DNA from 2 places in the Rhodoplanes sp. SY1 genome. Region 2 is predicted to be linked to the other one. Evidence: predicted binding sites of a transcription regulator. Region 2 holds the regulator's gene; the other holds the start of a gene.
The links. Region 2 encodes LexA, which represses DNA repair genes until DNA is damaged. Its sites were predicted from a motif close to TGTTCNNNNTGTGTTCNG; they were not measured.
Positions count from the first base shown of each region.

Region 1: uvrA (excinuclease ABC subunit UvrA) is a predicted target of LexA. The motif match lies at 2,900-2,917, and genes of this name have one in related genera.

Region 1 covers NZ_JBEOMB010000082.1:81,449-86,986, forward strand. The annotation lists gene uvrA (excinuclease ABC subunit UvrA) at 1-2,756, opposite strand, end outside; gene ABTU92_RS20400 (outer membrane protein) at 3,110-3,937, opposite strand; gene ABTU92_RS20405 (outer membrane protein) at 4,366-5,175, opposite strand.
Region 2 covers NZ_JBEOMB010000025.1:24,448-29,985, reverse strand. The annotation lists gene ABTU92_RS08375 (ComEC/Rec2 family competence protein) at 264-2,618, shown strand; gene lexA (transcriptional repressor LexA) at 2,634-3,350, opposite strand; gene glp (gephyrin-like molybdotransferase Glp) at 3,578-4,795, opposite strand; gene moaC (cyclic pyranopterin monophosphate synthase MoaC) at 4,795-5,322, opposite strand; gene trpC (indole-3-glycerol phosphate synthase TrpC) at 5,373-5,538, opposite strand, start outside.

The DNA of each region.
Region 1 (5,538 bases), on a different contig from region 2:
TGCGCCTCACCACCTGACAGCGTGGTCGCCTGCTGGCCAATTTTTATGTAGTCCAGCCCGACGCGATGCAGCGTCTTGAGAGTCTCGCGCACCCGCGGCACCGCCTTGAAGAACTCGGCGCCTTCCTCGACCGTCATGTCGAGCACGTCGGCGATCGACTTGCCCTTGAACGTGACGTCGAGCGTCTCGCGATTGTAACGCTTGCCCTTGCACACATCGCAGGTGACGTAGACGTCCGGCAGAAAGTGCATCTCGATCTTGATCACGCCGTCGCCCTGGCAGGCCTCGCAGCGGCCGCCCTTGACGTTGAACGAGAAGCGCCCGGGCTCGTAGCCGCGCGCCTTCGCCTCCGGCAGCCCGGCGAACCACTCGCGGATCGGCGTGAACGCGCCCGTGTAGGTGGCCGGGTTCGAGCGCGGCGTGCGGCCGATCGGCGACTGGTCGATGTCGATGATCTTGTCGATGTGCTCCAGCCCCTCGATGCGCTCGTGCGGGGCAGGGGCCTCGGCGGCCCCGTGCAGCTTTCGGGCGACGGCCTTGAACAGCGTATCGATTAGCAGCGTCGACTTTCCGCCGCCCGAGACGCCGGTGATGCAGGTAAACAGGCCGAGCGGGATGTCGGCCGAGACGTTTTTCAGGTTGTTGCCGCGCGCTCCGACGACGCGCACGACGCGCCGGGAGTCCGGCCCCCGGCGCGGCGGGATCGGGATCGATCGCGCGCCGGTGAGGTACTGGCCCGTCACCGACTTCGGGTCGGCCATCAGCTGGTCCGGCGTGCCCTGCGAGACGATCTTTCCGCCGTGGATGCCAGCGCCGGGACCGATGTCGAGCACCCAGTCGGCGGTGCGGATCGCGTCCTCGTCGTGCTCGACCACGATCACGGTGTTGCCGAGGTCGCGAAGTCGCTTGAGTGTCTCGATCAGCCGCGCGTTGTCGCGCTGGTGCAGGCCGATCGACGGCTCGTCCAGCACGTAGAGGACGCCGGTGAGGCCGGAGCCGATCTGCGAGGCGAGCCTGATGCGCTGGCTCTCGCCGCCCGACAGCGTGCCGGAGGCGCGCGCCAGCGTCAGATAGTCGAGGCCCACGTCGTTGAGGAAGGCGAGGCGCTCGCGGATCTCCTTGAGAATGCGGGTGGCGATCTCGATCTGCTTGGCGTTGAGCTTGTTCGGCAGGGCCGCGAACCACGCGCCGGCGCGCCGCACCGAGAGGGCCGACACCTCGCCGATATGCAGGCCGTCGACCTTCACGGCCATGGCCTCGGGCTTCAGCCGGTGACCGTCACACGAGGCGCACGGGATGGCGGTGAAATATTTCGAGATCTCCTCGCGCGCCCACTCGCTGTCGGTCTCGCGCCAGCGCCGTTCCAGATTGTTGACGACGCCCTCGAACGGCTTGTGGGTCGTGTAGGCCCGCATGCCGTCGTCGTAGACGAACTTGATCTCGTCCTCGCCGGAGCCGTACAGGATCGCCTCCTGGGCGCGCTTGGGCAAATCCTTCCACGGCGTGTCGAGCGTGAAGCGGTAGTGCTTCGCCAAGGCCTCGAGCGTCTGCCCGTAATAGGGGGACGACGACTTCGCCCATGGCGCGACGGCGCCGCGCTTGAGCGACACGCCGCGGTCCGGCACCACGAGGTCGGGGTCGATCTTCTGGTCGAGGCCGAGGCCGCCGCAGGCCGGGCAGGCGCCGTGCGGCGAGTTGAACGAGAACAGCCGCGGCTCGATCTCGGAGATCGTGAAGCCCGACACCGGGCAGGCGAACTTTTCGGAGAACACCAGCCGGTTGGCGTCCGAGGCCGCGGCCGCGGCGAGCTTGGTCGTCTTGGCGTCGCCGCTCTTGGCCGGCGCCTCGGCCGCGTCCTTCGAGACGGCGCTTCGCGCCTCCTCAGGACGAGGGGAAAGGGCCTTCTTGCCGCGCTTCCCGTCGCTCCCACCCCGCCCCTCATCCTGAGGAGCGCTCGAAGAGCGCGTCTCGAAGGATGCGGCCACCGGCAGTGCAGCGGGCGGCTTGTCCGCGAACTCCACCACGGCGATGCCGTCGGCGAGCTTAAGCGCCGTCTCGAAGGATTCGGCGAGCCTCGTCGCGATGTCGGGGCGCACGACGATGCGGTCCACCACCACGTCGATGTCGTGCTTGAACTTCTTGTCGAGCGCTGGCGCCGCGGCGATCTCGTGGTAGGCGCCGTCGATCTTGACCCGCTGAAAGCCCTTCTTGAGGAGCTCGGCCAGCTCCTTCTTGTACTCGCCCTTGCGGCCGCGCACGAGCGGCGCCAGCAGATAGAGCCGCGTCCCCTCCGGCAGCGCCATCACCCGGTCGACCATCTGCGACACGGTCTGGCTCTCGATCGGCAGGCCGGTCGCCGGCGAGTAGGGCACGCCGACCCGCGCCCACAGGAGGCGCATGTAGTCGTAGATCTCGGTGACGGTGCCGACCGTCGAGCGCGGGTTCTTGGAGGTGGTCTTCTGCTCGATCGAGATGGCGGGCGAGAGGCCGTCGATCTGGTCGACGTCCGGCTTCTGCATCATCTCGAGGAACTGGCGCGCATAGGCCGACAGCGACTCGACGTAGCGGCGCTGCCCCTCGGCATAGATGGTGTCGAAGGCGAGCGACGATTTTCCCGAGCCCGACAGGCCGGTGAAGACGACGAGCTTGTCGCGCGGCAGGTCGACGTCGACGTTCTTGAGGTTGTGCTCGCGGGCGCCGCGGATGGAGATCACCCGCCCGTCGGGGCGGCGCGGCTTGTCGAACAGATCGGCCATCGGTCACCGGGTTCGGTCAGTGTCGGGCGGTACGGAACCCGGCCCACGGGGGTGGAGACGTTCACGCGAGGATCTGCACGCTGCGACGTGCAGGATATGGTGCGCGAAGCCCGGGTCGGAAGGCCGGCCGTCGCGCCGCGCACCAGAACTTAATGAGAACGGAGCGGTTTCGCCAGCACCCCGGCGGTTGTCAACAGCGATCGCATTCGACGGCGATACGATCGCGCCGCCGGCGCGGTCCAGCGGTGGTTCATTGGGGCGGGCCCCCCGAAACAGCCCCCCGAAACAGCAGAAGCCCCGAACCGAGGTTCGGGGCTCCCACTGGGACCGGAGCAGCCGTCAGAGCGCGGCGATCAGTAGCGCGCGCCGCCGAAGCGGTAGTTCAGGCCGACCTTGGCGGTGTGGATGCCGGGCAGGTCGTGGCTGAAGCAGAACGGGTTCGCCGTCGGCCCGACGGCCGTGCCGCAGCTGGTTTCGGTCTCGTCGAGGCCGATAAACATGTACTCGGCCTTGATGCTCCAGTTCATGTCGAACGCATACTCGAGGCCGCCGCCGACCGTCCAGGTTGCCTTGGTGGAACTGCCACCGGCATTGACTGTCCACGGGCTGCAAGTCCCGGTCGTGCATCCGTCAACCACCGACCACTCGGTATCCACAAAGGCCACGCCGCCCTTGACATAGATGAGCGCGCGATCAAACGCGTAGCCGAGCCGGCCAGTGATCATGCCGTACCAGTCACCGATCTTGCTGCTCGCAACGGTGTCCAAGCCAAGGCCAGCGGCGTTCCGCGCAACGGGATCGATAGCGGACCCCGAGATGCTCATGTAGCCAATCTCGCCTTCGAGGCCGAGCACCCACGGCGAACCGACCGGCTGCCAGTTACAGCCCACCGTGCCGCCACCGATGAAGCTCGAATCGTGCTTGTACGACCAGCCATGATCGTAAAAGTTATTGTAGGCCGAATTGGCGAAGCCGTTCGCGACGCCCGACACACCGTAGTCGTAAGCGGCAGCGTCGTTTCCAGCCCACGCGCCGCCGACGTAGCCGCCGATGTAGCAGCCAGTCCACGAGAACACCGGAGCGATGACCGGAGGAGCTTTCACGGGCATCCGAAGGTCGGCGGCGCTCGCAGTCCCGGCGATCGCGATCAGAGCGACCGTACCCAGCAGAAGCTTCTTCATGGAGAACCCCCCTCTCATTGAAGCGATGCCGTACCGTATCGCGATTCAGGTTGTGGATGGTGACATTTACGCCACAACCTCGAGTGCATCGATTGTTGACCGTGCACTCATACGGCTAGCCCGCCGGGTCGCACTGAAAGAACAAGAATCTCATCGGGACAAGACTTTGGGGATCGGCGATACCGATTGGACTAGGCGCGGCGACCGAGCCCGACCGGGCGTCGATCGTTCCGCAGGCGCCAGGCGCCACCGAAATGTTCGCGGCCTGCCGCGGCTGCGACACCACCATCCGGGACCGGTCTCGCGAAAAGGCCCCGGGCGTGCCCGGGGCCTTGGTTCCGTCGTGGCGGTTCGGTGTCGCGGAGCGGGGCGTGGCGACCCTTCGGGATCGGGACGTTCGGTGTCGCGAAGCTCCGCGGCGCCGCCGGTCAGTAGCGCGCGACCAGCGGGGCGCCGCCGCCGAAGCGGTAGTTGAGGCCGACCTTGGCGGTGTGGATGCCGCCGATGTCGTTGCTGAAGCAGGTGGTCGTCGGCACGACGACCCCGCCTCCGCACAGCGTCTGGGTCTCGTCGAGGCCGATATACATGTACTCGGCCTTGATGCTCCAGTTCATGTCGAAGGCCCACTCGATGCCGCCGCCGACCGTCCAAGTCGCGATGGTGTCCGAGACGGCGCCGGCGAAAGCCGCGGCCGGCCCGCCCGGAACGGTAGCCGGGAAGGTGGCGCCGATCGCGGTCTCGACGTCGACGAACGCGACGCCGCCCTTCACGTAGATCATCGCCCGGTCCCACGAATAGCCGAGCCGGCCCGTGACCATCGAGTACCAGTCGCCGACCTTGGTCGACGACACGATCGAACCGAGGGCCGGAGGGATCGTCGGGTCGAAAGCGGAGCTTTCGAGGCTGATGTATCCGACTTCGCCCTCCAGGCCGAGCACGAAAGGCGAGCCCGCGGGCTGCCAGTTGCAGCCCAGCGTGCCGCCACCGATGAAACTCGAGTCGCTGCTGTAGCCGTAGGCGCGCGTCGGGAACCCAACGACCGTGCTGTAGGTGGTGTTGACGTTGTCGTCGGCGCTCCACGCGCCGCCGGCGAAGCCGCCGATGTAGCAGCCGGTCCACGAGAACACCGGAGCGACGACCGGCGGTGCTTTGACCGGCATCCGGGCCGGCAGGTCGGCGGCTTGTGCCATGGCGCCCGTCGCCAGGATCGCCGCCGTCGCGAGAAGGAGCTTCTTCATGATGACCCCCCGTTGGTTGGTATCGATGAAGAAAGCTTAGGACGAATACGCATCCCGAGGGTGACATAAAGGCAACAAGACATTCCGTTACTTAAAAGAAAAAGCCGTCGAATACCACCGCGAGACAATCGCCTTTGTTCGTTGGCCGACATTTAGGTTATTAATTACCTCGATAACAGTTTCGACGTCTCCGTGTTCGAACACGTGGGCCGGCGAGTCGCGTGGCCGCAGCGGACGAAGCAGGACGTGACCCGCCGATGATCTGGACAGCCGTTTCGGGTGCCCAGGACGGCGAGGAGGGATCTTCATCGACCGGCAGGGAACGCGTGACTCGGCAGGGGTGATGCGTGGACCGGCTCCGGC
Region 2 (5,538 bases):
ACGCGCCGCGAACCGGGACCCAGGGGCCACGGACGAGGGCTCGCCGTGCCGGTCGGCGTTCTGCGTCGTGCGGCCCGTCGTGCCGCCCTGGGCCCCGGCTCTGCGGCGCATCAGGCCTGCGGCCTGCCGCGCCTTGTCCGGGGCACGAAGCTATCCGTTCCCGCAGGAGAACGGTGACGGACTATCTGTTTTCGTTGTGTTCATCCTGAGTTTCCCGAAAAACTAGAATACGCTGCGGGCTCCAGCCAACCGCGGAGTGCCGCATGGCGGAGCCGGGCAGGGCGCCCGATTGGGCGCGCGAACGGGCGCGCGGGCGCGTCGGCGTCCTTCCGGTCGGCCCGCGGCCGCAGCCGGGGGCCGGGGCGGCGGGCGGCCGCGCCCTCCCCATGCCGCTGCCGGTGCGGCTGGGCGATCTCGCTCATGCGGCGGGCCGACGAATCGCCGGGTGGGCGGCCGTCGAGGTCGAGCCCGGGCGGCTGTTCCCGTGGCTGGCGATCGGCGTTGCCGCCGGCATCGTCCTCTATTTCGCCGCCGAGACCGAGCCGGCCTCGTGGGCGGCCGCGACGGCGCTCGCCGCCGCGCTCGGGCTCGTCGTCGCGACCCGCCGGCGCGCCGCCGTGTTCGCGGCCATCGGGATCGCTGCGGTCGCGACCGGCTTCCTCGCTGCGACCGTGCGGGGCCGCGTCGTCGACGCGCCGGTGCTGCGCCAGCCCGCTTTTGGGGCGAAGCTCACCGGCTTCGTGGAGAAGCGGGAGGAGCGTGAGAGGAGCGACCGCATCGTGCTGCGGGTCGGCTCGTTCGAGATGCCGCGCGGCGGACCGGTCGCCGCGGACGCGCGGCCGCAGCGCGTGCGGGTGTCGGTGCGCAAGGGCACGGCGCCGCCGGTCGGCGCCCATGTGGCGCTGACGGCGCGGCTGTCGCCCCCGCTCGCGCCCCTGCGGCCCGGCGGCTACGATTTTTCCCGCGATCTCTGGTTCCACGGCATCGGCGCGTCCGGCTTCGCGCTCGGTGCCGTGCGGCCGACGCCGGCCCCGGGCCCGCCGGACCTCGGCCTGCGAGCGGCCGCCGCGATCGATGATTTGCGCGAAAGCATCGACGCGCGAATCCGCGCGGCGCTGCCGGGCGACGCCGGCGCCATCGCCTCGGCCCTGATCACCGGCAAGCGCGACGCCATCTCGGCCTCGGTCAACGACGCCATGTACGTGTCGAGCCTCGCCCATGTGCTGTCGATCTCGGGCTATCACATGGCCGTGGTCGCCGGCCTCGTCTTCGTGGTGCTGCGGGCCGGGCTCGCGCTGGTGCCGCGGCTCGCCCTGACGCGGCCGATCAAGAAATGGGCGGCCGGCGCCGCGCTCGTCGCGGCGGCCTTCTACCTGATCCTGTCGGGCGCCGAGGTCGCGACCCAGCGCGCCTTCGTGATGACGGCGATCGTGCTGTTCGGTGTGATGCTCGACCGCCGCGCCGTCACGCTGCGCACCCTCGCCGTCGCGGCCCTCGCCGTGATGCTGCTCACCCCCGAGGCGGTCGTGCATCCGAGCTTCCAGATGAGCTTTGCCGCGACGCTGGCGCTCGTCGCCGTCTACGAGAAGGGGCTGCCGTGGCTCGCCGCGGCGCCGCGAAGCCGGCTCGCCGCGCGGCTGGCGCTGTGGGGCGCCCGCGAGGTGGTCGCCTTGCTCGTCGCCTCCCTGGTCGCCGGGCTCGCGACCACGATCTTCGCGGCCTATCACTTCCACCGCGTCGCGCCCTACGGCGTGCTCGCCAATCTCGGCGCCATGCCGGTGGTCTCCGGCTTCGTGATGCCGGTCGGGATCGTCGCGCTCGTCGCCATGCCGTTCGGCTTCGACGGTCCGCTGTGGCGCCTGATGGGCGCCGGCATCGACTGGATGACGGTCGTGGCCCAGTGGGTCGCGGCGCTGCCGGGCGCGGTCGGCCGCGTGCCGGCCTTCGGGGCCGACGCGCTCCTCGTCGCGACCGCCGGCCTCGTCGTCGTGGCGCTGCTGCGCACGCCACTGCGGTGGACGGGCGCAGTCCTGCTCGGCGTCGCCATGCTGCTCGCCGGTGCTTCGGAAAAGCCCGACGTGCTGATCGCGCCGAGCGGCGAGGCGGTGGCGGTGCGCGGCGCCGACGGCCGACTTACGGTGCTGCGCATCGGCAGCCTGAACTTCGCGGCGCGCGACTGGCTCTCCGGCGACGCCGACGCGCGCCCGCCCGATGGACCCGACGTCGCGGCGGGCTTCGCCTGCGATCCGTCCGGCTGCGTCGCCCGCCTGTCCGATGGCGCGGCCGTCGCGGTGGCCCGCACGGCCGAGAGCTTCGCCGACGACTGCGCCCGCGCGGCCCTGATCGTCGCGCTGCGCGATCCGCCGGAGGGCTGTCGGGCGACCGTGATCGACCGCGCCATGCTGAAGGACACGGGCGCGCTGGCGCTGCGGCGGACCGGGGATGGCTTCGCGGTCACCCGCGCCCGCGCGCCGGGCTACGACCGTCCGTGGTCGCCGACGCCGACCGCCGCGGCTCGGCCCGCTGTTCCTTCTGCCGGCGGCACGGCCGCAGGCGCGTCCCGCTCGGCTCCTCCGCCCGATGCCACCCCGGCGATCGAGGACATCGAGCCGGACTGAGCGTTGCTCCGCCGCTCAGTACCGCCGCATCAGGCCGACCAGCTTGCCCTGGATGCGCACCCGGTTGGGGGGGAGGATGCGCACCTCGTAGGAGGCGTTGGCGGGCTCCAGCGCGATCGAGGCGCCGCGGCGGCGGAAGCGCTTGAGCGTCGCCTCCTCCTCGTCGACCAGGGCGACGACGATGTCGCCCGTGTCGGCGTTCTCGGAGCGGCGGATCAGCGCGATGTCGCCGTCGAGGATGCCGGCGTCGATCATCGAGTCGCCGCGCACCTCGAGGGCAAAATGGTCGCCGGCGCTCAGAAGCTCGGGCGGGACGTTGATGATCGAGCTCTTGGTCTGGATCGCCTCGATCGGGGTGCCGGCGGCGATCCGGCCCATCACCGGCACGGCGACGGGGCGCGCCGTGTCCTCGTCCTGCGGCTGCGGGGCGGGCGGCCGGACCCGGCCGAGATTGCCCTCGATGACGCTCGGCGTGAAGCCGCGGGCGCGCCCGCCCGCCATGACGCCGTGGCCGACCGACTCGGGCAGCTTGATCACCTCGATGGCACGCGCCCGGTTGGGCAGGCGGCGGATGAAGCCGCGCTCCTCCAGCGCCGTGATCAGGCGGTGGATGCCGGACTTGGAGCGCAGGTCGAGCGCGTCCTTCATCTCGTCGAAGGAGGGCGGCACGCCGCTTTCCTTCAGGCGTTCGTGGATGAACCGCAACAGCTCGAACTGCTTCCGCGTCAACATGCGTCGTCCCCCGGGGCTTGCTCGGGCAGTGCATCGCAGCCGCCTAAACAAATCATGAACATACCCTATATGTTCGGCATGTGTTCTGCAACCTTTTAATGGTGGCCGGGGGAATCGACGGGTCGCGGCGAATGTTGGTTAGCCCTAAGGAGCGGTTCGCGCGAGCAAAACCGGCGCGGGCCGCTCCCGCCGCCGCGCCGCACGGACGCGCAGCGCGGCCCGGCCGCTCAGGCCGGCAGCCGAATCACGCGGCACGGTCCGCCGGCCGCGACGGCCGGCGCGTGCGGCGGCCGCATCAAGAGGCCGTCGGCGAGGCCGAGCGGGGCGAGCAGCGAGGAGTCCTGATCCGTCACCGGCGTCGCGACGAGTCGCCCCTCGGCATCGCTCGACAGCGTCGCGCGCAAGAAATCGGCGCGCTCGTCGTTGGCTTTCAGGTCGGCGCCGGCGATCGCCGGCTCGTCTGCGATCGTGAGATCGGCGCGGCCCTGCAGGCGGCGCAGCAGCGGCACCAGGAACAGCACCGCGGTGACGAAGGACGACACCGGATTGCCGGGCAGGCCGAGCACGTGGATGTCGCCGAGGCGGCCGCTCATCAGCGGCCGGCCGGGCCGCATGGCGATCTTCCAGAACGCGAGCTGCATCCCCTCGGCCGCCAGCGCCTTCTGCACCAGATCGTAGTCGCCGACCGAGGCGCCGCCGGTGGTCACCAGCACGTCGACGCCTTCTTGGCGGGCGCGCCGGATCGCCGCGACGGTGTCGTCCAGCCGGTCCGGCGCGATGCCGAGATCGATCGTGGCGGCGCCCTCGTGGCGGGCCAGCGCCGCGATGGCGAAGCCGTTCGAATACACGATCTGGCCCGGGGCGGGCGAAGTGCCGGGCGGCACCAGCTCGTCGCCGGTGGCGAGCAGGCCGACGCGCGGCCGGCGATGCACCGGCACGGCCGCGTGGTTCATGGCGGCGGCGAGTGCGAGGTCGCGCATCGAGAGGCGGCGGCCGGCGCGCAGCAGCACGGTGCCGGTCGAAAAGTCGCGGCCGCGGTTGCGGACGTGACGGCCCAAGAATCCGGCGGCGGCCGAGACGGTCACGGTGTCGCCGTCGCGGGTGGCGTTCTCCTGGACCACCACGGTATCGGCGCCCGCCGGCATCACGCCGCCGGTGAAGATGCGGGCCGCTTCGCCTTGGCCGACCGCACCGTCGAACGGCCGCCCGGCCGGCACCTCGCCGATCACCCGCAGCCGGGCGCCGGGCGCCGTCACGTCGGCGAACCGCACCGCGTAGCCGTCCATGGCGGAGACGTCGTCGGGCGGCTGGGTGCGCAGCGCCGTGAGATCCGCGGCGAGCACGCGGCCGTGCGCGTCGCCGACCGGCACGCTCTCGGCCGGCAGCGGCACGGCGCGCTCCAGCACCCGCGCGAGGGCCTCGGTGACCGACAGGGGAGCGGCCATCAGGCGTCTCCGCCGCCGCCGGCGGCCTGGCCGGTGCCGGGCTGGTCGGCGCGGTAGTGGCCGGACTTGCCGCCCTGCTTCTCGAGGAGGCGCACGCCCTCGATGCGCATGCCGCGCTCCACCGCCTTGACCATGTCGTAGATGGTCAGGCACGCGACCGACACGGCGGTCAGCGCCTCCATCTCGACGCCGGTCTGGCCACCGACCTGGACGGTCGCGGTCACGCGCAGGCCGGGTAGCGCGGGCTCGGGCGTGATCTCCACCTCGGCCTTGGTGATCATCAGCGGATGGCAGAGCGGGATCAGCTCGTGCGTCCTCTTCGCCGCCATGATGCCGGCGACGCGGGCGACGCCGAGCACGTCGCCCTTCTTGGCGTCGCCGCGCAGCACGAGGTCGAGCGTCGCGGCCGTCATCACGACGCGACCTTCGGCGACGGCGACGCGCTTGGTCGAGGCCTTGTCGGAGACGTCGACCATGCGGGCCTCGCCGCGCGCGCCGATATGGGTGAGCTGCGGCTCGTCGGTCATGCGGGGGGTCCGGGTTGGTTCGCCGAGCAGTGTCGTTGCGGGGCGGGGGATCACTCGGCGGCCGGCGCGGCGGCGCCGCGGCCGAGCAGGGTGCGGGTCGCCGCCGTCACGTCGTCCTGGCGCATCAGGCTCTCGCCGATCAGATAGGTCGAGATGCCGACGCGCGCGAGCCGCGCGAGATCGGCGGGCGTGAAGATTCCGCTCTCGCCGACCAGC